DNA from 3 places in the Kitasatospora sp. NPDC058444 genome. Region 2 is predicted to be linked to each of the others. Evidence: riboswitches for the same ligand, from Rfam matches in the RefSeq annotation. Region 2 holds a riboswitch; each other region holds the start of a gene.
What was found. Region 2 has a riboswitch for cyclic di-AMP ahead of ACFWP2_RS30380 (transglycosylase family protein). Riboswitches for the same ligand answer to the same signal wherever they lie in the genome.
Positions count from the first base shown of each region.

Region 1: another riboswitch for cyclic di-AMP. It lies ahead of ACFWP2_RS07865 (transglycosylase family protein); the one in region 2 lies ahead of ACFWP2_RS30380 (transglycosylase family protein).
Region 3: another riboswitch for cyclic di-AMP. It lies ahead of ACFWP2_RS30800 (M23 family metallopeptidase); the one in region 2 lies ahead of ACFWP2_RS30380 (transglycosylase family protein).

Region 1 is NZ_JBHXLL010000004.1:343,380-350,659, forward strand. It holds gene ACFWP2_RS07860 (hypothetical protein) at 1-32, opposite strand, end outside; gene ACFWP2_RS07865 (transglycosylase family protein) at 285-1,679, opposite strand; cyclic di-AMP (ydaO/yuaA leader) riboswitch at 1,666-1,836, opposite strand; gene ACFWP2_RS07870 (hypothetical protein) at 2,291-3,244, opposite strand; gene ACFWP2_RS07875 (DUF397 domain-containing protein) at 3,836-4,099, shown strand; gene ACFWP2_RS07880 (ATP-binding protein) at 4,441-5,016, opposite strand; gene ACFWP2_RS07885 (helix-turn-helix domain-containing protein) at 5,435-6,301, shown strand; gene ACFWP2_RS07890 (TetR/AcrR family transcriptional regulator) at 6,380-6,985, opposite strand; gene ACFWP2_RS07895 (MFS transporter) at 7,225-7,280, opposite strand, start outside.
Region 2 is NZ_JBHXLL010000038.1:73,982-81,261, forward strand. It holds gene ACFWP2_RS30360 (protein kinase) at 1-46, shown strand, start outside; gene ACFWP2_RS30365 (MazG family protein) at 893-1,972, shown strand; gene ACFWP2_RS30370 (SDR family NAD(P)-dependent oxidoreductase) at 1,977-2,399, opposite strand; gene ACFWP2_RS30375 (cytochrome P450) at 2,679-4,040, shown strand; cyclic di-AMP (ydaO/yuaA leader) riboswitch at 4,260-4,428, shown strand; gene ACFWP2_RS30380 (transglycosylase family protein) at 4,434-5,351, shown strand; gene eno (phosphopyruvate hydratase) at 5,671-6,957, shown strand; gene ACFWP2_RS30390 (septum formation initiator family protein) at 7,143-7,280, shown strand, end outside.
Region 3 is NZ_JBHXLL010000039.1:62,473-69,752, forward strand. It holds gene ACFWP2_RS30760 (cytochrome P450) at 1-53, opposite strand, end outside; gene ACFWP2_RS30765 (ATP/GTP-binding protein) at 50-685, opposite strand; gene ACFWP2_RS30770 (DUF742 domain-containing protein) at 663-1,010, opposite strand; gene ACFWP2_RS30775 (roadblock/LC7 domain-containing protein) at 1,007-1,420, opposite strand; gene ACFWP2_RS30780 (sensor histidine kinase) at 1,404-2,669, opposite strand; gene ACFWP2_RS30785 (TetR/AcrR family transcriptional regulator) at 3,109-3,675, opposite strand; gene ACFWP2_RS30790 (alpha/beta fold hydrolase) at 3,745-4,572, opposite strand; gene ACFWP2_RS30795 (YiaA/YiaB family inner membrane protein) at 4,698-4,988, opposite strand; cyclic di-AMP (ydaO/yuaA leader) riboswitch at 5,197-5,355, shown strand; gene ACFWP2_RS30800 (M23 family metallopeptidase) at 5,368-6,216, shown strand; gene ACFWP2_RS30805 (hypothetical protein) at 6,327-7,202, opposite strand; gene ACFWP2_RS30810 (GNAT family N-acetyltransferase) at 7,245-7,280, shown strand, end outside.

The DNA of each region.
Region 1 (7,280 bases), on a different contig from region 2:
TTCGCGTCGAGGGTGACGGTGACCTGGGCCATGTGACTCCTCCTCGGGTGCAGAGCAGCAGCATGCCCGTTGGGGCGGGGATTCACCACGGGGATTCACCACGGAGGCACGGCCGGAGGCATGCCGGAACCCCCGGGGAGAGCGACCAGACTCTCCCCGGGGGCCGTGGGGGGTCAGCGTTCGAGCGACAGCTGACAGATGATGAAATCTGTTATCTGTTATCTGTTATCTGTTATCTGTTATCTGTTATCTGTCGTCCGTCGACTGTCGGCTGTTCGCCGTCCTCAGACCCGGCCGGCGAAGTCCGGGGCCCAGTTGGCGATGCTCTGCTCGCGGACGCCCGAGCTCGGGTTGGCGGCCTCGACGTACTTGCCGTTGCCGACGTAGATCGCGACGTGGAACACGCCGGAGTCCTTGCCGTTGTTGGACCAGAACAGCAGGTCGCCCGGCTGGAGGCTGTCCAGCGAGACGTGGGTGCTGGCGGCGGCCTGGTCGGCGGCGACGCGCGGGATGGAGATGCCCGCGGCGCGCAGCGCGGCCTGGGTCAGTCCGGAGCAGTCCCAGCCGCCGTTGCCGGTGCCGCCGTAGACGTACGCCTGACCGACCTTCGACTCGGCGAAGGAGACCGCGGCGGCCATGCTGCCGGTGGCGGCCGGAGCCTGGGTCTGGGTCTGGGTGTCGGTCTGCGGGGCGGGCTTGGCGGCCGGCTTGGTGGACGGCTTGGCGGCCGGGGTCTGGGCCGGCGCGGTCGGCTGGGTGTTCACGGCACCGCCGTTCGCGGACTGGCCGGACTTCTGCGAGCGGTCGAACCAGGTGAAGTCCGAGCCGGACTTGCCGGTGGAGGACTGGCCGGCCTGGGCCTGGCCGTTGCCGCCGAAGGACAGGTGCTGGCCCGGGTAGATGGTGTCCGGGCCGTCGGTCAGGGTGCCGCGGTTGAGCTCGTACAGCCGCTGCCAGCCGCCCTGCACCTGGTGCTGGTCGGCGATCGCGGACAGCCAGTCGCCCTCGACGACCGTGTAGTCGCCGCCCTGGGCCTGCTGCTGGCGCTTCTGGACCCAGTCGCCGCGGTTGCCGGAGGTGGCGGAGTCGGTGGTGGCCTGCGCACCGTCCTGGGCGGGCGCCGCGGGCTTGGCGGCCGGGGCCTGGGACGGCGCGGGCTGTGCGGGCTTGGCGGCCGGAGCGGCCGGCTTGGCGCTCTGGGCGGGCGCGGCGGGCTTGGCGGCGGTCGAGCCCGCGGTGGAGGCGGAGGTGGAGCCCGCCGAGGTGTCGACGGTGGCCGCCGGGCCGCCCTTGGTGAGGCCGGCCTGGACCGAGCACACCGGCCAGGCGCCGGGGCCCTGCGAGGCGAGGACCTTCTCGGCGACGGCGATCTGCTGGTCCTTGGTGGCCAGGTCGGCGCGCGCCGCGAAGGCGGTGCCGCCGAAGGCGGACCAGGTGCTGGAGGTGAACTGGAGGCCGCCGTAGAAGCCGTTGCCGGTGTTGATGCTCCAGTTGCCGCCGCTCTCGCACTGGGCGACCTTGTCCCAGGTGGCGACGGAGGCGGCGGAGGCGGTGCCGGAGGCGATGCAGGGAACGGTGAGGCCGATGCCGGCGACGCCGAGGGCGGCGATCACACGACGGGTGCGGCTGGACAGGCGGGTGCCGTTGGTGGGCAGCATGAAGACGCGGTCCTCTCCCACGCCTGCGAGGTGAGCTGTCGGATTCGGGCTGGAGTTGCCCGGCCGCGCTGTGGGCGCGGCTTCACCCCTAGCCCTGGACCGTTCCGAAGACCGGTCCGGGGCGACTTACCTGTGGGTCCCCCGCTCCTGCCGTGGTGCGATTTCGCGCTGCCAGGACATCCGACGGCAGGACTCGGCGTTGCGGATGAACCGGGTTCGTGTGGTCACGAACGGGGAGCACGTTAATCAGACTTAAGTTCAAACTGCAAACCACTGTGATGCGCATCACGGTTTGGAGGAAGCTGCCAAAATTGCAGCTCTTCATGATCGTAAATGATCGTTTTCAAGCAACGGCGCTGCGGAAGCCCACAACTGGCATCGCTTCAGGAGCGGCGTGACGGCGCATCGAATCGCGCGGTGGGGCATCCCGGCAGGGGAGGCGGCGGCCCCGATTCGAGCATCCGCGGCCGCGTTTCCTATTTCCTTTCAAAGGGGCCAGAACGGACATTCCGCTTCATTGGCGTCCGACTTCCGTGCGGGCCGGTCACGGGTGGGCGGAACAAAGTCGAAGGGCCCGGAACGGAAAAACCGTTCCGGGCCCTTCGGTGCGCGCGACCGGCGCGCGGTGTCGACTACTGCCCCGAGGGCCCCTCGGAGGCCGCGTGGGCGCCGCGAACGCCCTCCGGGGCACCCTCGGCCTCGGCGGCGGCCGCCGCCTCCGCCTCGGCCCGTGCCAGGTCCTCCGGGGAGGGCGCGGGCAGCGCCGCCAGGTAGGTGGAGGCGATCAGCTGGCCGACCGACGGGTACGAGCCCAGCGGCGCGGCCGACGGGCAGCCGGTCTCCTCGGCGGCGGTGGCGAGCAGCTCGGAGTCCGCCTCCGGACCGATCACCAGCGGGGCCAGCGCCGGACGCTGCGAGCCGGTTTCCTTGAGGTGGTTGACGGCCGCGGCCACCGAGCCGGGCACGTCGAGCGCGGCGGCGACGACCGGCACGGCCAGTCGGGCGGCCAGCAGCACCCCGGTGATGCCGGCCGCGGCGGCCGCGTCCTCGCCGCCGACGGTGGTCAGCACCACGCCGTCCGCGGCGGTCGCGATGGCGAACAGCCGGGCGCGGTCGGCCCGGGCCAGCCCGGCCTCGGACAGCCGGACGTGCACGGCCTCGGCCAGCAGCGGGTGCGGGCCCAGCGGGTCGGTGACGGGCGCGCCGTACTCGGCGGCGAGCGCGTGAAGCTCGGTCAGGAAGGTGTGCGGACCGGGCACCAGCGGCACCAGGACGGGCATCGGCAGCCCGGCCTCGGCGGCCGCGGCCAGCAACTCGGCCACGGTGCGGTCCTCGTCGCCCGCGCCCTCGCCGCCGGGCAGGTAGCCGACCGCGGTCCGGACGCCGTTCTGCTCGGTGCGGACGATCGAGAGCAGTTCCTCGACGACCGAGCGGGACTCGGGCCCGGCGGTCGCGGGTACGGCGAGCACCAGGGCCGGGGCGCCGGACGGGATCTCGGGGCGCTCGGGACGACGGTGGCGCCCCCGCGCACGGGAGCCTGGAGTGCGGACGGGCAGTGGCGCGCCCGGGATGGCTGCGGTGCTCATGCCGGAGATCGTAGGACATCTGCCGGTCCGGCTTGCAGTCGGCTGCCGTACGGCTTCGGCGCGGTTGCGGCGTGGAGCCGGTGCGGAGACCGTGCGGAGCCGGTGCGAAGAGGGTGCGTCTCCGGTGCCGGTCCGGGTGCTTTGCCCATAATCCGGACATTCCGCTCCCAGCCCCCGCGGGACCGCCGACGGTTGCCACGACGTGATCCGAGGAGGCTGACGTTGCACCTGGGGCGCGTGAGATGTCTCACAGCATGAAGGTGGTTTGACGGAGGGTCACGGGGATGCGACTCCCGGCATTCGAAGATCGACATTCAGCGGGGAGGTGCTCACGGCCGGTTATCGCGCGTCCGACGATTCATCGGCTATGTCCGTTTACGTACCGTCAGGAGAAGGGTCCGTGAAGAGTTCGCGGTTGCGCGCAAAAGGCGTCCTGCACCTGCAACGTCCCGTGCTGATGCACGTGCACTGCGGCTATCATCGCGTCAAGTGAGGCGTTGTGCCGGACCGGTACGGGGCCGGTCCGTTCGTTGGGCGGTGCCGGGGGCGCCGCGCTGGACGACAACTCCGGAAGCTCTTCGGGAGATTTCTATGCACGACTCGCAGGACACGCACGGCTCGTACGACACCTACAACGGGATGGCCGCCGCCGATCTCCAGGGGGTGGTCTGGCAGAAGAGCCGGCACAGCAACTCCCAGGGCAACTGCGTCGAGTTCGCGGCCCTGCCGGGCGGTGATGTGGCGATGCGCAACTCGCGGTTCCCGGACGGTCCGGCCCTCATCTACACCCGGGCCGAGATCGCCGCCCTGCTGCTGGGGGCCAAGGACGGGGAGTTCGACCACCTGGCGGTCTGACCGATCGCCGTGCTCCATCATCGGGGGGCCGTCGTGGGTGCCGACACCACGACGGCCTTTGTCTTTCCCTCGTCCGGAGGCCGCGCCTTCGGAAAGAGTGGGCTCCGGAGTCCTCCGCCCCGCGGGCGGGCTCTCGGGACGTCCCGTCCTGATCCGTCCGGCCGCCGGGCCGCCGTGGGCCGGCCGCGGTTCCGCGGCGCCGGACCTCGGCGGGGCCAGCAGGAAGGGCTCGGGGTGTGGTCCTCCCGGGGCTTCCGTCGACCGGCCGCGCACCGTCCGGCGCAGGTTCCGGCCCCGGTTCCGTCCGGGACGTGGGGATCCTGTCGGGCGCGGGGCCCGTCCTAGGCCGAGCGCCGATGCCGTCCGCCGATGTCGACGGGGCCGTCGAGCGGTGAGCGGCCGCCGAATCCGGGGCACCCGTCCAGCGGGGAGCCGCTGACCGTCTCCGCCTCGAACATCGCCCAGACCACCTTGCCGCTGCCCAGCGGGTGCCAGCCCCAGGAGCGGCTGAACGACTCCACCAGGTGCAGCCCGCGGCCCGATTCGGCGACGAAGTCGGCCTCCCGGGCGACCGGGCCGGTGCTGCTCGGATCGCTCACCGCGCAGACCACCTGGGGCGCGCGGTGTACCAGGCTTATTCGGATCGGAAGCCGGCCGTCCGCGGTCGGCTGCACGGGAAACTCGTACTCGCCCAGGGCGCCGCCCGAGGGGCCGGGCCGTGCGCCGATCGCATGCCGGAGCGCGTTGGTCACGAGTTCCGAGGCCACCAGTGCGACGTCGTCGAACAGCTCCGTCAGGCCCCAGTGCTGGAGCGTGGTCCGAGCGAAGTCGCGCGCGGTTCTCACGGCTTCGAAGCGGGGAGCGAGCGTACAGGTGACCACATGGGGGTCAACCGCCAAAGCCGTACCGGTGCTCATGAAGAGCTCCTCCCATAAGGGGGCGGACACGGCTGGACCCGCCGGGGTCATGCCGGTCACCTCCGACTCGCTCGGCCGCTCGGCCGCCCCCTCGACCAGGCGCGCGCGCACTCGAACGCCCGATGACGCGGGGGACGTCGTCGGGTCGGTGCACGGAGTCGCGCGTGGGGTCGACGCGGAGCCCGCGGGATTGCCAGGGATGTGCAGGTGCACGTGCACCATGGTGGTGTGCGCTCACTGCAGATGCAAGAGTCGATTCACGTGCAGTCGCACTATTGGCATATGCAAGCGCCGAATGCACGTGCATCCTGGTGCGTAGAGTGCGGAACTGATAGGAACATCCGTCAGTATCGGCACCGTGAGCGCTCAACTGATGGCAGACTGTGCGCTGTTTGCCCTAGGTGGAGGTTTCGACCGCATGACCACAGTTCAGCCGGGCGGCGGCTCGATGGTCCGCCGGATCCTCCTCGGCTCGCAGTTGCGCCGCCTGCGCGAGGCGCGCGGCATCACCCGCGAGGACGCGGGCTACGCGATCCGGGCCTCCGAGTCCAAGATCAGCCGCATGGAACTCGGCCGCGTCAGCTTCAAGGAGCGCGACGTCGCCGACCTGCTCAGCCTGTACGGCGTGGACGACGGCATCGAGCGGGAAGCCCTGCTCGGCCTGGTCCGCGAGGCCAACAAGTCCGGCTGGTGGCACAGCTTCAACGACGTGCTGCCGGGCTGGTTCCAGACCTACGTCGGGCTGGAGGAGGCCGCCCAGCTGATCCGCACCTACGAGGTGCAGTTCATCCCCGGGCTACTCCAGTCCGAGGAGTACGCACGGGCGGTTTTCGGCCAAAGTCGGCCGGTCATCAGCGAGGAGGAGGTCGAGCGGCGGGTCAGCCTCCGGCTGCGGCGCCAGAAGCTGCTGACCGAGGGCGGCAGCCCGCGCCTGTGGGCGGTCATCGACGAGGCCGCGCTGCGCCGGCCGGTCGGCGGGCCCAAGGTGATGCGCGGCCAGGTGCAGTACCTGATCGACGTCGCCGAGCAGGCCAACGTGGTGATCCAGGTCATGCCGTTCCGGTTCGGCGCGCACGCGGGCGAGTCCGGGGCGTTCACGATCCTGCGCTTCCCGGAGCAGGACCTCGCGGACGTGGTGTACCTGGAGCAGCTCACCAGCGCGCTCTACCTGGACAAGCGCGACGACGTCGACGCCTACATCCAGGTCATGGAGCGGCTCTGCGTGGACAGTCTCACGCCGGAACGCACGATCGACCTGCTCGCCTCGATCCTGAAGGAACGCTGAGCCGCTGCCGTCCGGGGCCTGTGAGCTCCCTCCCTCGTGAGGCCCCGTCCGGCCGGTCGCCAGGCCGCCCACCCGTCGTCAGTCGCGGGCCGGCGGCCGTTCGCGTTCCGGCGGGAACGGCTGCGGCGGGCGGCCCAGGTCCCAGGCGAGGTCGTAGCGGCGGAAGAGGTCGGCCCGGATCGGGGCCAGTGGGCTCTCGGCGCCCGGCAGCAGCACCCCGATGCAGCCGCCCATCAGCGCACTGCGCAGCACCGCGTGCTCGGCGACCGGGTCGGGCGCGCCCCAGTCCCGCAGCAGCCCCTGGAGGAGGGCGCCGAGCTGCTGCTGCTCGGGGTCCTGGATGAAGGCGCCGGTGTCCGGGTCGAGGATCAGCGCCAGGTGCGAGCGCATCACCCGGGGGTGGTCCATGGCCAGGCCGAGCACGGTGTCGATCGCCCCGGCCAGCCGGGCGTCGGGGGAGGATCCGGGTGCCAGTTCCGCCAGCGCGTCGGCCAGTGACTGGTGCATCATCCGGTGTGTCGCGGACTGCATCAGCAGCCGTTTGCCGTCGAAGTAGTACGAGAGCAGCCCGCGGGCGAGGCCGGCCCGCTCGGCGATGTCCGTCAGCGTGGTGCCCGCGTAACCGCGCTGGTCAACCAGCTCGACGGTGGCCCGCATGATCCGCCGGCGGGAGCGCTGCCGCATCTCCTCATTGACCGAATCCCCGCGAGGTGTCATCGTGTCTGCTCCGAACGTTCGTTGGCTGCGGGCCAATATACTTCTGGAGCCGACAGTCGCACCGGGGTACCGTGCCCCGACGGGCGCTGCCCGGGCGGCCGCCACGAAGACGGCCGGCTCCACCGACACGGGGGTTTGGTGGAGCCGGCGCCATGGCCCGACGGCCCGGAGGTCGGTCGCGGGCGGGGTTTGGGGTCAGCGCTCGGTCAGTGCTCGGTGAGGACTTCGGCCTGGGCTGCGGTCGACCCGACTGACGGATAAT
Region 2 (7,280 bases):
CACCCTCACCCCCACCTCCACCCCCTGGCCCCCGGCACCGCGCTGACCCCACGGAGGCGGCACCAGCCGCCGGCGCCCGGCACCAGCGCCTCCGGTGCCCGGCTCCGGGTAAGCCGTGGCGGCGCCGGCCCCGCTGCCCCGGGCGGTTCCGGCCCTCTCGGGCTTCCTCGCGGTCCCGGTCTCCGCCATCGGCTATCGGCCTCGGGCGTGCTGTGTCGTCCCCGGGCATGCGCAGTCCCTGCGCTTCCTCCCCTTGGGCCTCCGCGCGGCCCTGCGCCCCCTGCTGCTCCTGGCGGACGGGCCTCGGCGCGGCCCTGTTCCTCCGGTCCCGGGAGCGCCGTGGCGGTTCCGGCCCCCGTTGCCTCGGCTGTTCGTCCGCTGTTCCTGGCGGCTGCCGTCCTCTCGGCACCCAGGGGGCCTGCGGCTCCCTCCCGCTGGCTCTGCCGCTCCTGGGCCGAGAGTCCTCCTCGCCGTCCGGCGCCCCATGTGCGTCGGCTTCTCGGCGCAGGAAGTCGGCGGGGCCGACTTCCTGCGCCGAGTGAGGGCGGTTCCTGATGGGCCCCGGGAGGTGGGAGGGGGCGGGTGGGTGTGTGGTGTGCGTCGGAAGTCGGTCGGGCCGACTTCTTGTGCCGGGCGGGTCGGGGCGGGTGGCATGCGGGAGGGCCGCGGCTCGGGGCGGACCACGGGCGCCGGGGCGGCCGCCACCGCCACCCGTCGGCTGGCCTGGTCGATTTCCTGCGTTGAGGGGGTGGTCCCTGGTGGGGCCAGTGCGTCGGTGGTCGGTGGGGTCGACTTCCTGTGCCGGGCGGGTCGGGGCTGGTTCGGCCCGGCTGGGTGCCACCGGACCGGGGAACGGGCGGGCGGGGTGGGGGTGCGGGGGTAGGTTCGGGGTGTGACGACGAATGCTGTGCCGACGGGGACTCCGGGCGCGAAGTTGATCCTGCTGACCACCACCCACCGGGTGGCTCCCGGCCTGCTGGCGTGGCCGGCGTGGGAGGCGTTGCGGTCGGCGGGGCGGGTGCTGGTGGGGGACGAGGGGCATCCGCAGGTGGCGGCGGTGCGGCAGGCCGGGGTGGCGGTGGAGGCGGTGCCGGCCGGGTCGGCGCCCGCGTTGGCGAGGCTGCTGACCGGGCAGCCCGCCGGGGCCGGGCCGATCGTGTGGCTGGGCAGTCCGGACGGGGATCCGGGGCTGACGGACGCGCTGGCGCGGCTCGCGGTGGAGCACGCCGGTGAGGTGCCGGAGATCGAGGTGCTGCCCGGCTCGTACGACCTGCCGGGGTCGCGGCTGCTGGACCTGGTGACGGTGATGGACCGGCTGCGCTCCCCGGGCGGCTGCCCCTGGGACGCCGAGCAGACGCACGAGAGCCTGGTGAAGTACCTGGTCGAGGAGGCGTACGAGCTGGTCGAGGCGATCGAGGAGGGGGATCGGGAGACCCTGCGCGAGGAGCTGGGCGACGTCCTGCTTCAGGTGTTCTTCCACGCCCGGATCGCCGAGGAGCACCCGACCGAGCCGTTCACCGTCGACGACGTGGCCGGGGACATCGTCGAGAAGCTGATGTACCGGCACCCGCACGTGTTCGGGGACGTCGAGGCCGCGGGTGCCGCCGAGGTGGAGGCGAACTGGGAGCAGCTGAAGGCGGCCGAGAAGGCGGACCGTGAGTCGGTGCTGGACGGCGTGCCGGCCGGGCTGCCCGCGCTGGCGTACACGGCGAAGCTGGTGTCCCGGGTGCGCCGGTCGGGCTTCACGGGGGTGCCGGACGAGCCGTACGTGCTGCCGGCCGAGCTGACCGCCGAGTCGGCGGGCCGGCTGCTGCTCGCCGTGGCGCAGCGGGCGCACGACGCCGGGGTGGACGTGGACGCGGCGCTGCGCTCGGCCGCGCGCGGTTACCGGGACGCGGTGCGCGCGGCCGAAGGCCTCAAGCCCGACGGAGAGCCCGACGGGGAGTCGGCCGGGGAAGCGGACGAGGCGTAGGCGCTCAGGCCGCCGTGGCGGTGGGCTCCGCCTGCCGCTGCGGCGGGACGAGCTCGCCGATGGCCTCGCCGACGAGGACGACGAGTTCGGCGAGCCGCTCCAGGTCGAGGTGGTCGGGCAGTTCGGCGAGCGAGATGATCCGCTCGCCGCCCGGGCCGGCGACGGCGAACAGGTCGATCGGTCCGAGGTGCTTCTCGGCGGTGTCGACGAGGGCGGCGACGTCGCTGGGGCGGCGGATGTCGCCGCAGACGCCGACGACGGGGCAGCCCGGCCGGTCGAGTTCGGTGGCGAGGTCCTCGGCGATGCCGACGTACTGGTCGGCGATCAGCATTCCGGCGGCGCCGGCCGCGGCGAACCGGCGGGCGAGGCCCGCGCCCGAACCGCCGTCGAGGACCGCGATGACGACGACTGACCCGCTGACCCGCATGGCCTGCTCCTCCCTGTGGGCGACACCGCACCGGCGCCCACGCGTACTGCGGAGGATCGTAGGCACGTCCTGACCCTCCGCAACAGGGATTACCCCTCAGGTGACCAGGCTCACGCCCGTCCCGTGGCCAAGAGTCGGCCAAGAGCCGTCCACGGAAAGCTCATTGACCGTCCACGGACAGTCCATGAGCCGTCCACGGACGGTTCATGGCCGGCGGTCGGTCGTCCACGGAGTGTCGGCGCGGCGGCCGCGGTCCGTCGCACCGGATACGGTCGGTCCATGCCAGCTCAGCCCGACCCCGCCCGGCCCGCCGCCACGCCGTCCGACACCCCTGCCGACGCCTCCGCCGACACCCCTGTCGACGCCACCGCCCCGCAGCTGTTCACCTGGGAGTTCGCCTCCGACCCGTACCCCGCCTACGCCTGGCTGCGCGAGCACGCCCCGGTGCACCGCACCACGCTGCCGAGCGGGGTGGAGGCCTGGCTGGTGACCAGGTACGCGGACGCCCGGCAGGCGCTCGCGGACAGCCGGCTGTCGAAGAACCCGGCGTACCACAGCGAGCAGGCGCACCGCACCGGCCGGGTCGGCATCCCGGGGGAGCGGCAGGCGGACCTGATGACCCACCTGCTGAACATCGACCCGCCGGACCACACCCGGCTGCGCCGACTGGTGTCGAAGGCGTTCACCCCGCGCCGGGTGGCCGAGTTCGAGCCGCGGGTGCAGCAGCTCACCGACCGGCTGATCGACGGCTTCGCGCAGCGCGGTTCGGCCGACCTGATCCACGAGTTCGCCTTCCCGCTGCCCATCTACGCGATCTGCGACATGCTCGGGGTGCCGGCCGAGGACCAGGACGACTTCCGCGACTGGGCCGGGATGATGATCCGACACGGCGGGGGCCAACGCGGCGGCGTGGGACGGGCGGTGAAGCGGATGCGGGCGTACCTGCTGGAGCTGATCCACCGCAAGCGCGCGGACCTCGGGGACGACCTGATCTCGGGTCTGATCCGGGCCAGTGACCACGGCGAGCACCTGACCGAGAACGAGGCCGCGGCGATGGCCTTCATCCTCCTGTTCGCGGGTTTCGAGACGACCGTGAACCTGATCGGCAACGGCACCTACGCCCTGCTGCGCAACCCGGAGCAGCGCCGGCTGCTGCAGGGGTCGGTGGCCCGCGGGGAGAGTGCGCTGCTGGAGACCGGGATCGAGGAACTCCTGCGCTACGACGGGCCGGTGGAGCTGGCGACCTGGCGGTTCGCGACCCGTCCGCTGACCATCGGCGGGGTGGACATCCCGGTCGGCGACCCGGTGCTGGTGGTGCTCGCCGCGGCGGACCGCGACCCGGCCCGGTTCGCGGACGAGAACACCCTGGACCTGGCCCGGACGGACAATCCGCACCTGGGCTTCGGGCACGGCATCCACTACTGCATCGGCGCTCCGCTCGCCCGGCTGGAGGGCCGTGCCGCGCTGGCCACGCTGCTTTCCCGGCTGCCCGATCTGCGACTCGCGGAAAGCCCGGAGAACCTGCGGTGGCGCGGCGGTCTGATCATGCGTGGCCTGCGCGAACTCCCGGTGGAATTCAGCCCGGAGAGCCGCTCTCCGCACGCTCCTCCGCACGTCCCGGGAGCGCCCGCGACACGCTGACGGCGCTGACGGAAGGTCGCGAACCGCCTGCCGACGAGGGTGTGAACACCCATCAATCCGGACATAACACCGCCGTTGGTAGGCGATCGACCACGGGCCGTAATTGTCATGTGATATCGACGATATGAGCTTGTGATTGGTCTGAAGATCTGTCTACTCTCCCTGGAGTTCGCAGCTGCGGACCTCGTACGCGGAACGCCGAGTCCTGCCCGCCGCGCCACGGGAAACCGACCAGAACCCTGGGCAGGGGCGGGGGAACCAGGTTTGTTGCCGTCTCCCCACGGCTTGGGGTGAAGCCGCCCGAGCGGAATCGTTTCCGCATACGGCGGCCGGGCCACCTCCCGGTCCGAACCCGACAGCTCACCTCGCAGGCGTGCGGAGAGGGACCTCTTCATGCTGTTCGTTGGAACTGGCCGTCACCGTCGTCGCACCCAGGCCGAGAAGGCCATCGCCGTCGCCGGTGTGGCCGGCGTCGGACTCGCGATGCCGCTCCTCACCGCCACCGGCGCCTCCGCCGCCCCGGCCTCCACCTGGGATTCCGTCGCCCAGTGCGAGAGCGGCGGCAACTGGAGCATCAACACCGGCAACGGCTTCTACGGCGGCCTCCAGTTCACCTCCAGCACCTGGAAGGCGTACGGCGGCACCGCCTACGCGCCGCAGGCCAACCAGGCCAGCAAGGCCCAGCAGATCTCGGTCGCCGAGAAGGTGCTGGCCTCGCAGGGGCCGGGCGCCTGGCCGGTCTGCTCCCAGAAGGCCGGCCTGACCAAGGGCGGCGCCCCGGCCGCGGTCGACACCTCCTCGGACGCCAAGCCGCAGTCCGCCCCCAAGCAGCAGACCCCGAAGCCGGCCGCCAAGCCGGCCGAGAAGCCGGTCGCGCAGCAGCCCGCCGCCCAGAAGCAGGCCCAGAAGCCGGTTCAGAAGCCCGCCGCGCAGCCGGTCCAGCAGGTCGCCCCGCAGCAGCAGGCGCAGCCGCAGACCCCGGGCTTCTCCGGCAAGGCCGGCTGGGACGCCGACGCCAAGGTGTTCTGGTACCAGAACAACGGCGCCTGGTACTGGACCAGCCACCAGAGCGTCTACCAGCAGTACGCCGGCCAGGCCGCCGCCCAGCCGCAGTACGCCCCGCAGGCCGCGCAGTCGGCCCCGCAGGCCACCGGCCACGACTACACCGTCCGCGCCGGTGACACCCTGTCGACCATCGCCACCGCCCAGGGCGTGTCCGGCGGCTGGAACGCGCTGTACGAGCAGAACCACGCCACCGTCGGTGGCGACCCGAACCTGATCATGCCCGGCCAGGTGCTGCACCTCGGCTGAGCCGGCCCGCCCGACGCCGGCCCGCCCGACGCCGGCCCGCCCGACGCCGGCCCGCCCGGCGCCGACGCCGCCTCACCCCGCCGTCCGAAGGGGGCCGGTCCTACCGGTCCCCTTCGTCCGCATTCGCCCGCTCCGGTGGGACAAGCTGGGACAAGCAGGTGAACTACCGGTGGGTAGTGGGGCCACACGCTGAGACGGAACCGAGGCGGACGTGGCCCCGGGAGCCCGGGCGGTTAGGCTCTGGTCGTAACGACTCCGCAATCGTCCTGCTGACAGCACCACCGTCAGACCGGACCCTGCTTCCGCAAGGAGATGCCTCGTGCCGTCCATCGATGTCGTCGTAGCCCGTGAGATCCTCGACTCGCGCGGCAACCCCACGGTCGAGGTCGAGGTCGGCCTCGACGACGGCAGCACGGGTCGTGCCGCTGTCCCGTCGGGTGCCTCCACCGGTGCCTTCGAGGCGCTGGAGCTGCGCGACGGCGACAAGAACCGCTACTTCGGCAAGGGCGTCGAGAAGGCCGTCCTGGCCGTCATCGAGCAGATCGGCCCGGAGCTGGTCGGCTACGACGCCACCGAGCAGCGCCTGATCGACCAGGCCATGCTGGACCTGGACGCCACCCCGGACAAGTCCTCGCTCGGCGCCAACGCCATCCTGGGCGTCTCGCTGGCCGTCGCGCACGCCGCCTCCGAGGCCAGCGACCTGCCGCTGTTCCGCTACCTGGGCGGCCCGAACGCGCACGTCCTGCCGGTCCCGATGATGAACATCCTCAACGGCGGGTCGCACGCGGACTCCAACGTCGACATCCAGGAGTTCATGATCGCCCCGATCGGCGCGGAGTCCTTCTCCGAGGCCGTCCGCTGGGGCGTCGAGGTCTACCACACGCTCAAGGGCGTGCTGAAGGAGCGCGGCCTGTCCACCGGTCTGGGCGACGAGGGCGGCTTCGCCCCGAACCTGGACTCCAACCGCGAGGCCCTGGACCTCATCGTCGAGGCCATCCAGAAGGCCGGCTACGAGCCCGGCCGTGACGTCGCGCTGGCCCTGGACGTCGCCTCCTCCGAGTTCTACGAGGACGGCGCCTACCAGTTCGAGGGCAAGGACCTCACCTCCGCCGAGCTCATCGAGTACTACGCCGAGCTGGTCGCCGCCTACCCGCTGGTCTCCATCGAGGACCCGCTGGACGAGTCCGACTGGGACGGCTGGAAGGCCATGACCGACAAGCTGGGCGACAAGGTCCAGCTGGTCGGCGACGACCTGTTCGTCACCAACCCGGCCCGCCTGGCCCGCGGCATCGAGACCGGCACCGCCAACGCGCTGCTGGTGAAGGTGAACCAGATCGGCTCGCTGACCGAGACCCTGGACGCCGTCGAGCTGGCCCAGCGCAACGGCTACCGCTGCATGATGTCGCACCGCTCCGGCGAGACCGAGGACGTCACCATCGCCGACCTGGCCGTCGCCACCAACTGCGGCCAGATCAAGACCGGTGCCCCGGCCCGCTCCGAGCGCGTCGCCAAGTACAACCAGCTGCTGCGCATCGAGGAGATCCTCGACGACGCCGCCGAGTACGCCGGTCGCGGCGCCTTCCCGCGCTTCCGCTCCGCGGAGTAGCCGGCACAGCGGGCGCGAGGCCCGAGCACTGCGCTCACGAGGGCCGGGCGCCCGGCGCACGAGGCCCGAGCGCCCCGCGCACGAGGCCTGAGCGCTCCCGGTAGCGCACGCCTGACCGGTGCCCCGCCGTTCACCCCGTAGGGTGGACGGCGGGGCACCGTCGCGACCAGGAGGGGATACGGGAGATGGCTGGCTGGAGGATCCCGGGCTTGGCGGCCCGGCCCCGGTTCACGAGCCGGGCGACCGTCCTCGTCCTGGTGCTCTGCTCGCTGGTGGCGATCCTCGCCTACCCGACGCGGCAGTTCATCTCCCAGCGCGCCGAG
Region 3 (7,280 bases), on a different contig from region 2:
GCGCCGTGGGCGACCGGGCAGGTGGGAGCACCGGGGGGTTCGGGGGCGGTCATCCCTGGAGCTCCAGGATCGAGCTGCGGTGCAGGTGGTCGACGAAGTCGATCAGCAGGTCGTAGGACTGCCGGCGGTCGCGCGCGTCGCAGTGCAGGATCGGCACCTCCGGCAGCAGGTCCAGCGCCGAACGCAGCTCCTCCTCCGGGTAACTCGGCGTGTCCGGGAAGGTGTTGACCGCGACCGCGAACGGGATGCGGTGCTCCTCCAGCCGGCCGAGCACGTCGAAGCTCTCGTCCGGGCGGCGCAGGTCGACCATGGCGATGGCGCCGAGCGCACCGCGCGACAGGTCGTCCCAGAGCGGCCAGAACCGCTGCTGCCCCGGCGTGCCGAACAGGTACAGCGCGAGCCGCGAGTTGAGCGTGATCCGGCCGAAGTCCAGTGCCACCGTGGTGGTGGTCTTGCCGGGGCGCCCGGTGAGGTCGTCGACGCCCGCGCTGGCCGCGGTCATGGTCTCCTCGGTGCGCAGCGGGGTGATCTCGCTCAGCGAGCCGACCAGGGTGGTCTTGCCCACCCCGAACGGTCCGGTGACCAGGATCTTGACCGCGCCCTGCACCGAGGACGGCAGGTACTGCGGCCCCTCGGCGGAACCGGCGGCCCCGGGGACGGCTTCAGCGGAGTTGGCGGAGGCCAACGAGCACCTCTTCCAGAAGGGTTGCGGGCAGGCGTTCGGCCTGCGGGACGGGCGGGAGCACCTGCACGGCGCCGAGGTCCCACAGGTCCCCGACCAGCACCTTGACGACGCCGAGCGGCAGCCCCAGGTGGGCCGCCACCTCGGCGATGGACAGCAGGCTGTGGCAGAGGTCGAGGATGCGCCGGTGCTCACGGTTCAGCAGCGGGTGCTCGGGCAGGTCCGGCGGGTCGGGTAACGCGCTGACCAGGCTCTCCAGGGCCAGCTCGGCCCGGGTGGAGCGGCTGCGCCCACCGGTGATGACGTACGGCCGGACCGGGCCGCTCACCGGTGGCCCCCCGCCGCGTGGTCGACGCGCGGCGGGCTGGTGAGGTGGGTGCCGATCCGCTCGACCAGGACCTGCATCTGGTAGGCGACCAGACCGGCGTCGACCGCCTCGCTCGTCACCACGGCCAGGTGCGCGCCGGCCCCGGCGGCGACGACGAAGAGGTAGCCGCCGCCGTACTCGATGATGATCTGGCGGGTGGCGCTGCCCGGCCCGCCGAAGCCCGTCGCGACGCCGCGGGCCAGCGACTGAAGTCCGGAGCAGGCGGCGGCGAGCCGTTCGGCGTCGTCGCGGGCGATGCCGGCGCTGCGGCCGATCTCCAGGCCGTCGTTGGAGACGACGACGGCGTGCTGGACCTGCGGGACGGCGATGATGTCGGCGAGCAGCCAGCCGAGATCAGGGGTGGTGGTCATGGAACTCTCCGGAGCGCTGGGGAAGTCGGGGGGAAGCGGGAAGGGAAGGGTCGGACTGGGCCTGGGCCCGCACGGCGGAACGGCCGCTGGCGGTCCCGGCCTGGAACATCGCCATGAACGCCTGGGCGTCCCGGGCCGAGCGGTACGGCGGCGCGGGCTGCGGTGGGGGAGCGGCGTGCTGGGCGGGGCGGCCCGTGCGGTTGCGCCGGTGGCTCCGGCGGGGCAGCGGGGGAGGGGTGTCGCCGGTGGCGGCGTGCCGGCCGGACGGCGGGGTCTCCAGCAGGGGGTGATCGGCGGGAGAGGCCGGTCGGGGGCCGGGGTTGAACGCCCGGTCGTCCGGCCCGAGGCCGGGGACGGTGGGCGGCAGCGGCTCGGTGAGCAGCGCGTTGGGCAGCAGCAGGACGACGCGCACGCCGCCGTACGGCGAGGGCGCCGAGCTGAGCGTGACCCGGAAGCCGTACTGCTCGGCGAGCCGGCCGACCGCGGCCAGGCCCAGCTGCGGCACCTCGCCCAGCCGGGAGACCTCCAGCGTGCTGCCGCCGGCCAGCGCGGCCGCGGCCTTGGCGACGGCCTGTTCCGGCATGCCGACGCCGCCGTCGTCGATCTCGATGACGGCGCCGTTGTGCACCGGCATCAGGGTGACGAACACCTGGGTGCTGGGCGGGGAGTAGCGGGTGGCGTTGTCCAGCAGCTCGGCGATCGCGTGGATCAGCGCCTCGGCGGCGGCACCGACCACCGCGGTCTCGGTCCGGCTGCGCACCACCACGCGCTGGAACGGCAGGATGCGCGACTGGGCGCCCCGGACGACGTCCTCCAGGGAGACCGGTTCCGGCCAGTGCCGGCCGGCCCGCGCGCCGCACAGCACGGCCAGGGTCTGGGCCAGCCGGGCCTGTTGGGCGGCCGCGTGGTCGGCCTTGAGCAGGCCCTCCAGCAGGGCCGGGTCGTCGTGGGTGCGTTCCATCTCGTCCAGCAGCGCCTGCTGGTCGTGGGCCATCACCAGGATCCGGCGGGCGACGCTGAGGAAGGCCCGCTGGGTGGAGGCGGTGTGCTCCTGCTCCTGCTGGACGGCGGCGAGGTCCTCGCCGCGGCGGGAGAGTTCGGTGGCCAGCTGTTCCTGGAGGGTGAGGAGTTCGCCGTGCAGCCGGTCGGCGCGGCGGCGCTGGGTGACGGACACGGCGCGGTACCGCGCGGCGGCCACGAGGGCGAGGACGGCGAGCACGCCGGTTGCCGTTACGGACCACTGAGTCATCGTCACGCCGCGAATTCTAGGGTGATGATCCTACGAAGGTGTGAACGGATCTCGCCAAGTGACCGGATCTCGTCAATATCGAGTCAATTCGGCGTCAATCGGGACTCGTTCGACCGCGATCCCTCCGCCTGACGAGCCACGGAGCGGCCCGACCGGCGACTGCGGGGAGCGTCGGAATCGAGCCGGGGGGCCCGGTCGCGTTCCGCGATGTGTGGGGCCTGTGTGCACGGTGTCGCCGAAGGGGTGCCGCCCGGTGCGGGAGCGGCGGCGGCGCCCCGGCACCGGGCCGCCGGGCCGGCCTCCTCGGCGGGCCAACCTCCGCCTGACCCTTCTTCCTTGTGGGCCGGTCTCCTCCGAGGGCCGTCCTTCTTCCTGGGCCGGCCTGCTCGCGGCCCCCGGCCCTTCCTCCTCGCGCTCCGACCCCTCCCCGGCCGTCCTGCTACGCGGGCCAGGCGCGGAGGCCGGTGGTGAGGGTGGCGATGACGCGGTCGTGGGTGGTGGCGAGGTCCTCGGCGAGCTGGAAGGCGCCCGCGGTGGTGAGGGCGGCGAAGCCGTGGGCGAGGGAGCGGACGGTGCGGGCGGCGTGGATCGCCTCGGAGCCTTCGAGGCCGTACTCCCGGAGCACGGCGACGATCACGCCGACGAGCCGGGCGGCCGCGTGGGCCAGCTCGTCGTCGGGCTGGGGGGCCTGGGGGAGGGCGCTGTAGCGGTGCGGGTACTCGGTGGCGTACGCGTGGTAGGCGCGCATGACGGCGGCGACGGCGTCGTCCCCGCTGCGTCCGACGGCCGCCGCGGCCAGCCGTTCGGCCAGGTCCCCGGTGACCCGGACGGCGATCAGCCGCCGCAGTTCGGCCAGGCCGCCGCTGACGTGTTTGTACAGCGAGGGGGTGGCGACCCCGGCCCGGGTGGCGACGGAGGCCAGGGTGAGGGCCTCGGCGCCCTGCTCGTCGATGAGGGCGAGGGCGTGGTCGACGACCTGCTCGGGGGTCAGTCCTACGCGGGGCATGGGTTCGGGCTCTCCGTACGTACGGCGTCGGGTGGATCGGGCGGTGTGGGGCGGGGCGGAGGGTCGGGCTCAGCCGAGCTCGGCGAGGAACGGCAGCAGGGCGTCCGCGGTGGCCGTCGGGTTGTCGGCCATCGGGTAGTGCCCGGACCCCTCGATCATCGCCTTCCGCGCGCCGAGCGCGGCGGCCTGCCGGTCGGCGACGAGTTCCGGCTTCGGGAAGTCGGGGTCCTTGCTGCCCATGACCACCAGGGCCGGGCACCGCACCGCGGCCGTCCAGCCGACCGGCGCCGAGTCGCCGTGGACCTGCCCGCGGACGGCGGCCTTGCGCCCCGGGGTGCGCAGCGCGGCGACCAGTCCGTCCACGTACGCGTCGAAGTCGGCGGGCTTGGCGCCGGGGAAGGCCATCCGGCGCAGGTAGAAGCCCCAGGAGGCCGGCCAGTGGACGAGGGAGACCCCCATCAGGCCCATGACGGCGCGCATCAGGGCGCCCGGCGGCGGGCTCTCGACGAAGGCGTCGAGCAGCACGATCCCGGCGACCCGCTCGGGCGCGTCCCCGGCGGCCTTGACGACGGTCGCCCCGGTGTAGGAGTTCCCGGCGAGGACGGCGCGCTCGATGCCGAGGTGGTCGAGCAGGGCGAGGACGTCGCCGGCGACGGCGGCGGGGCTGTAGTCGTCCCATGCGACGGAGGACTCGCCGAAGCCCCGCAGGTCCATGGTGACGACGCGGTGGCCGGCGGCGACGAGCAGCGGGCGCAGGTGCCGGTACGCGGCCCGGCTGTCGAGCATGCCCGGGAGCAGGACGACGGGGGTGCCGTGGCCCTGCCGGGTGTCGTCGAAGGCGATCCGGCCGCCGGGGACGGTCAGGTACTGGGTGCTCGGGGTGATGGTGCCGTTCATGGTGGTCCTCCTCGGGCCGCCGGTGCGGGGCGTCGGCGGTGAGTGCCGATAGCCATAAAGCTAAGGCTAATAGCCTTAGCCGTCAAGCGATCGGCCGCGGCTCGGGTCACAGTCCCCGGCTCGGGTCACACTCCCTCCACCTTGAACGGGTCGTGCTCGCTGAGCAGCTTCTCCAGTCGGGCCTGGTCCACCCGGGTGACCACCTCGTTGGACTCCTGCCGGTCCCGGATCACCTTCGCCAGGGTGAACGCGGAGGTGACGGTGTAGAGGAGGCCGAGCCCGAGGAAGGCCCTGGTCCAGCCGCCGACCGGCAGGTAGGCGATCCCGGCGGCGAGGGCGGTGCCCGACAGGGCGAAGGAGAGGACGGCCTGGACGTGGTACGCGGCCGTGGTGCGGGTCTGCATGTGTGCGCTCATGGCGTCAGGATGCGACCGCCTCGACGGGGCGCACATGAGTAGCGGTACTCAGATGGGAGTGTGTACGGGAGGCCGTTCGGTGGTGTCGTTCGTTGACGTCCGATCACTTTGCCCTAGGCTGCTCCGAACGGATGGCTTGGAATCAGAGCCTCCTAGGATTAACGTTTGATAACGCAGCGCGGTTGTCAACGCCGTACCCAGACGGCACCGTGCGCCGTCGCCTAATCCCGCCGACCCGCCCCCGGGCAGGTCAGGGAGCCGGGGAACCACGTTCCTTGGGGTGAATCGGCAGGGCCCCGGCCCGGCCGTAGGAGACCTTCCTGCTCCGAACCCGTCAGCTAACCCGGTAGGCGCGAAGGAAGGAAAGGAGCGCGCCTCCGTGGCGTCGACGCACACCCCGGCACACCCGGCCGGCTTCGCAGCCGGTACCCAGCTCCTCGACCACCCCGGCACGGACCGCCCCGAGGCCTTCGGCCCGGAGGGCTTCGCCGCAGAGGTCGAGACCAACCGCCACCGGATGCCGCGTCAGACCCGCGGAGCCTCCCCGCTGCTCGGCGTCACCGCCGTCGCCGCCACCCTGGGCGCCACCGGCTTCGCCTCGGCGACCCCGGCCGCCGCCCCCGCCGTCGAGGCCCCGGACGAGACCCCGGTCGCCCTCTCCGCCGACCCCGGCCTCGCGCTCGCCGCCCGCATCCAGCACCAGGCCGACAGTCAGCGCACCGCCGCCGAGGAGACCGCCCGGCTCCAGGCCGCCCAGGAGGCGGAGGCCAAGGCCGCCGCCAAGGAGGCCGAGGCCAAGCGCGCCGCCGAGGAGGCCGAGCGGGCCAAGGCCGCCGCCCTCACCCTCCCGGTGCAGGACTACCGGCTCTCCGCCCACTACGGCCAGAGCGCCCGCTACTGGGCCAACCTGCACACCGGCCTGGACTTCGCCGCCGACACCGGCACCCCGGTCTACGCGCTCGGCCAGGGCACCATCACCTCGGCCGGCTGGGCCGGCTCGTACGGCTACCGGATCGTCGAGACCCTGCCCGACGGCACCGAGATCTGGTACTGCCACCTCTCCTCGATCACCAAGGGCTCCGGCAAGGTCGCCTCCGGCCAGCAGATCGGCAAGGTCGGCGCGACCGGCAACGTCACCGGCCCGCACCTGCACATGGAGGTCCGCCCCGGCGGCGGCGCCCCGGTCGACCCGGAGCCCTGGCTCCAGCAGCGCGGCCTCAACCCCTGACCGACCCGCGAAAGAGCCCGGCGCACCCCGCAGAGGCGCAGGGCGCGACGCACTCGCACGAAGGCCCCCGGAAACCGTCCTCGACGGGCCGGGGGCCTTCGTGCGAGGTCTCACTCCTCGGCGGGCAGCTGCGCCAGGTACGCCTCGATCTCCTCCTGGCCCGGCTCCGGCGCCAGCTCCGGGAACTCCGTCACCAGCAGCCGCGGCAGCCCCGGCACCGTCCAGCCGCCGAACAGGTCGAGCGCCGCGTCGACCGCCGCCTCCTCGAACTGCCCGAAGTCCCCGGCCAGTTCGTCCGGCATCGGCCGCCCCTGGGCGGTCAGCTCGGCCAGGTTGCGGTAGCTGCGCCGCATCAGGCCCTGCTCCAGCAGCCGCCGGGCGCCGTCCGTGGCCATGCCGACCGACAGCACCCGGCCCGGGCCCCAGCCCTGCTCGTCCGGCTCGTCCAGCCAGCCGGCCGGCACCAGCGCCTCGTACGCGGCCAGCCGCTCCTCCTCCGCGAGCTCCCCGAAACCGGCCAGCCAGTCCCGCACCGCCGCTTCGTCGGTGACGTCCACCCCGTGCGCGTGCAGCAGCAGCGCGTACAGCCTGGGCCAGGTCACCAGGTCGGCGCGGCGCAGCAGCCCGGCCGCGACCTCGCCCTGCCACTCGGCCTCCGCGTGCAGCCGCTCCTGGCGCTTGGCGTTCAGCCGTCGGGCCGCCCGCTGGTGGTCGATCAGCAGCCGGACGGCGTCGCCGTAGGCGAGCGGGTCCTCCTCGGGCGCGGGTTGGACGTACAGGTGGAGCCGCTCGTAGAGCAGGTGCTCCACCGCGTCGGAGGTCAGTTCGGGCCAGCCGTCGTGCATCCTGCCCTCGCCCAGCTCCAGCAGCGCCAGCACCGCGCGCAGCGGCGCCTCGGCCACCGGCGCGCGGCCCTGCTCGGCCGCCCAGGCGAGCAGGTCGGCGGCCTTGGTGCGCGGGGCGAGCCGCAGGTCTTCGTCGTTCATAGTCCGAACGGTAGCCGCCGGGCGGGGATAGGGTCGGCAGCCATGGTCCCCGTACGACTCACCGGCCCGCGACTGGCC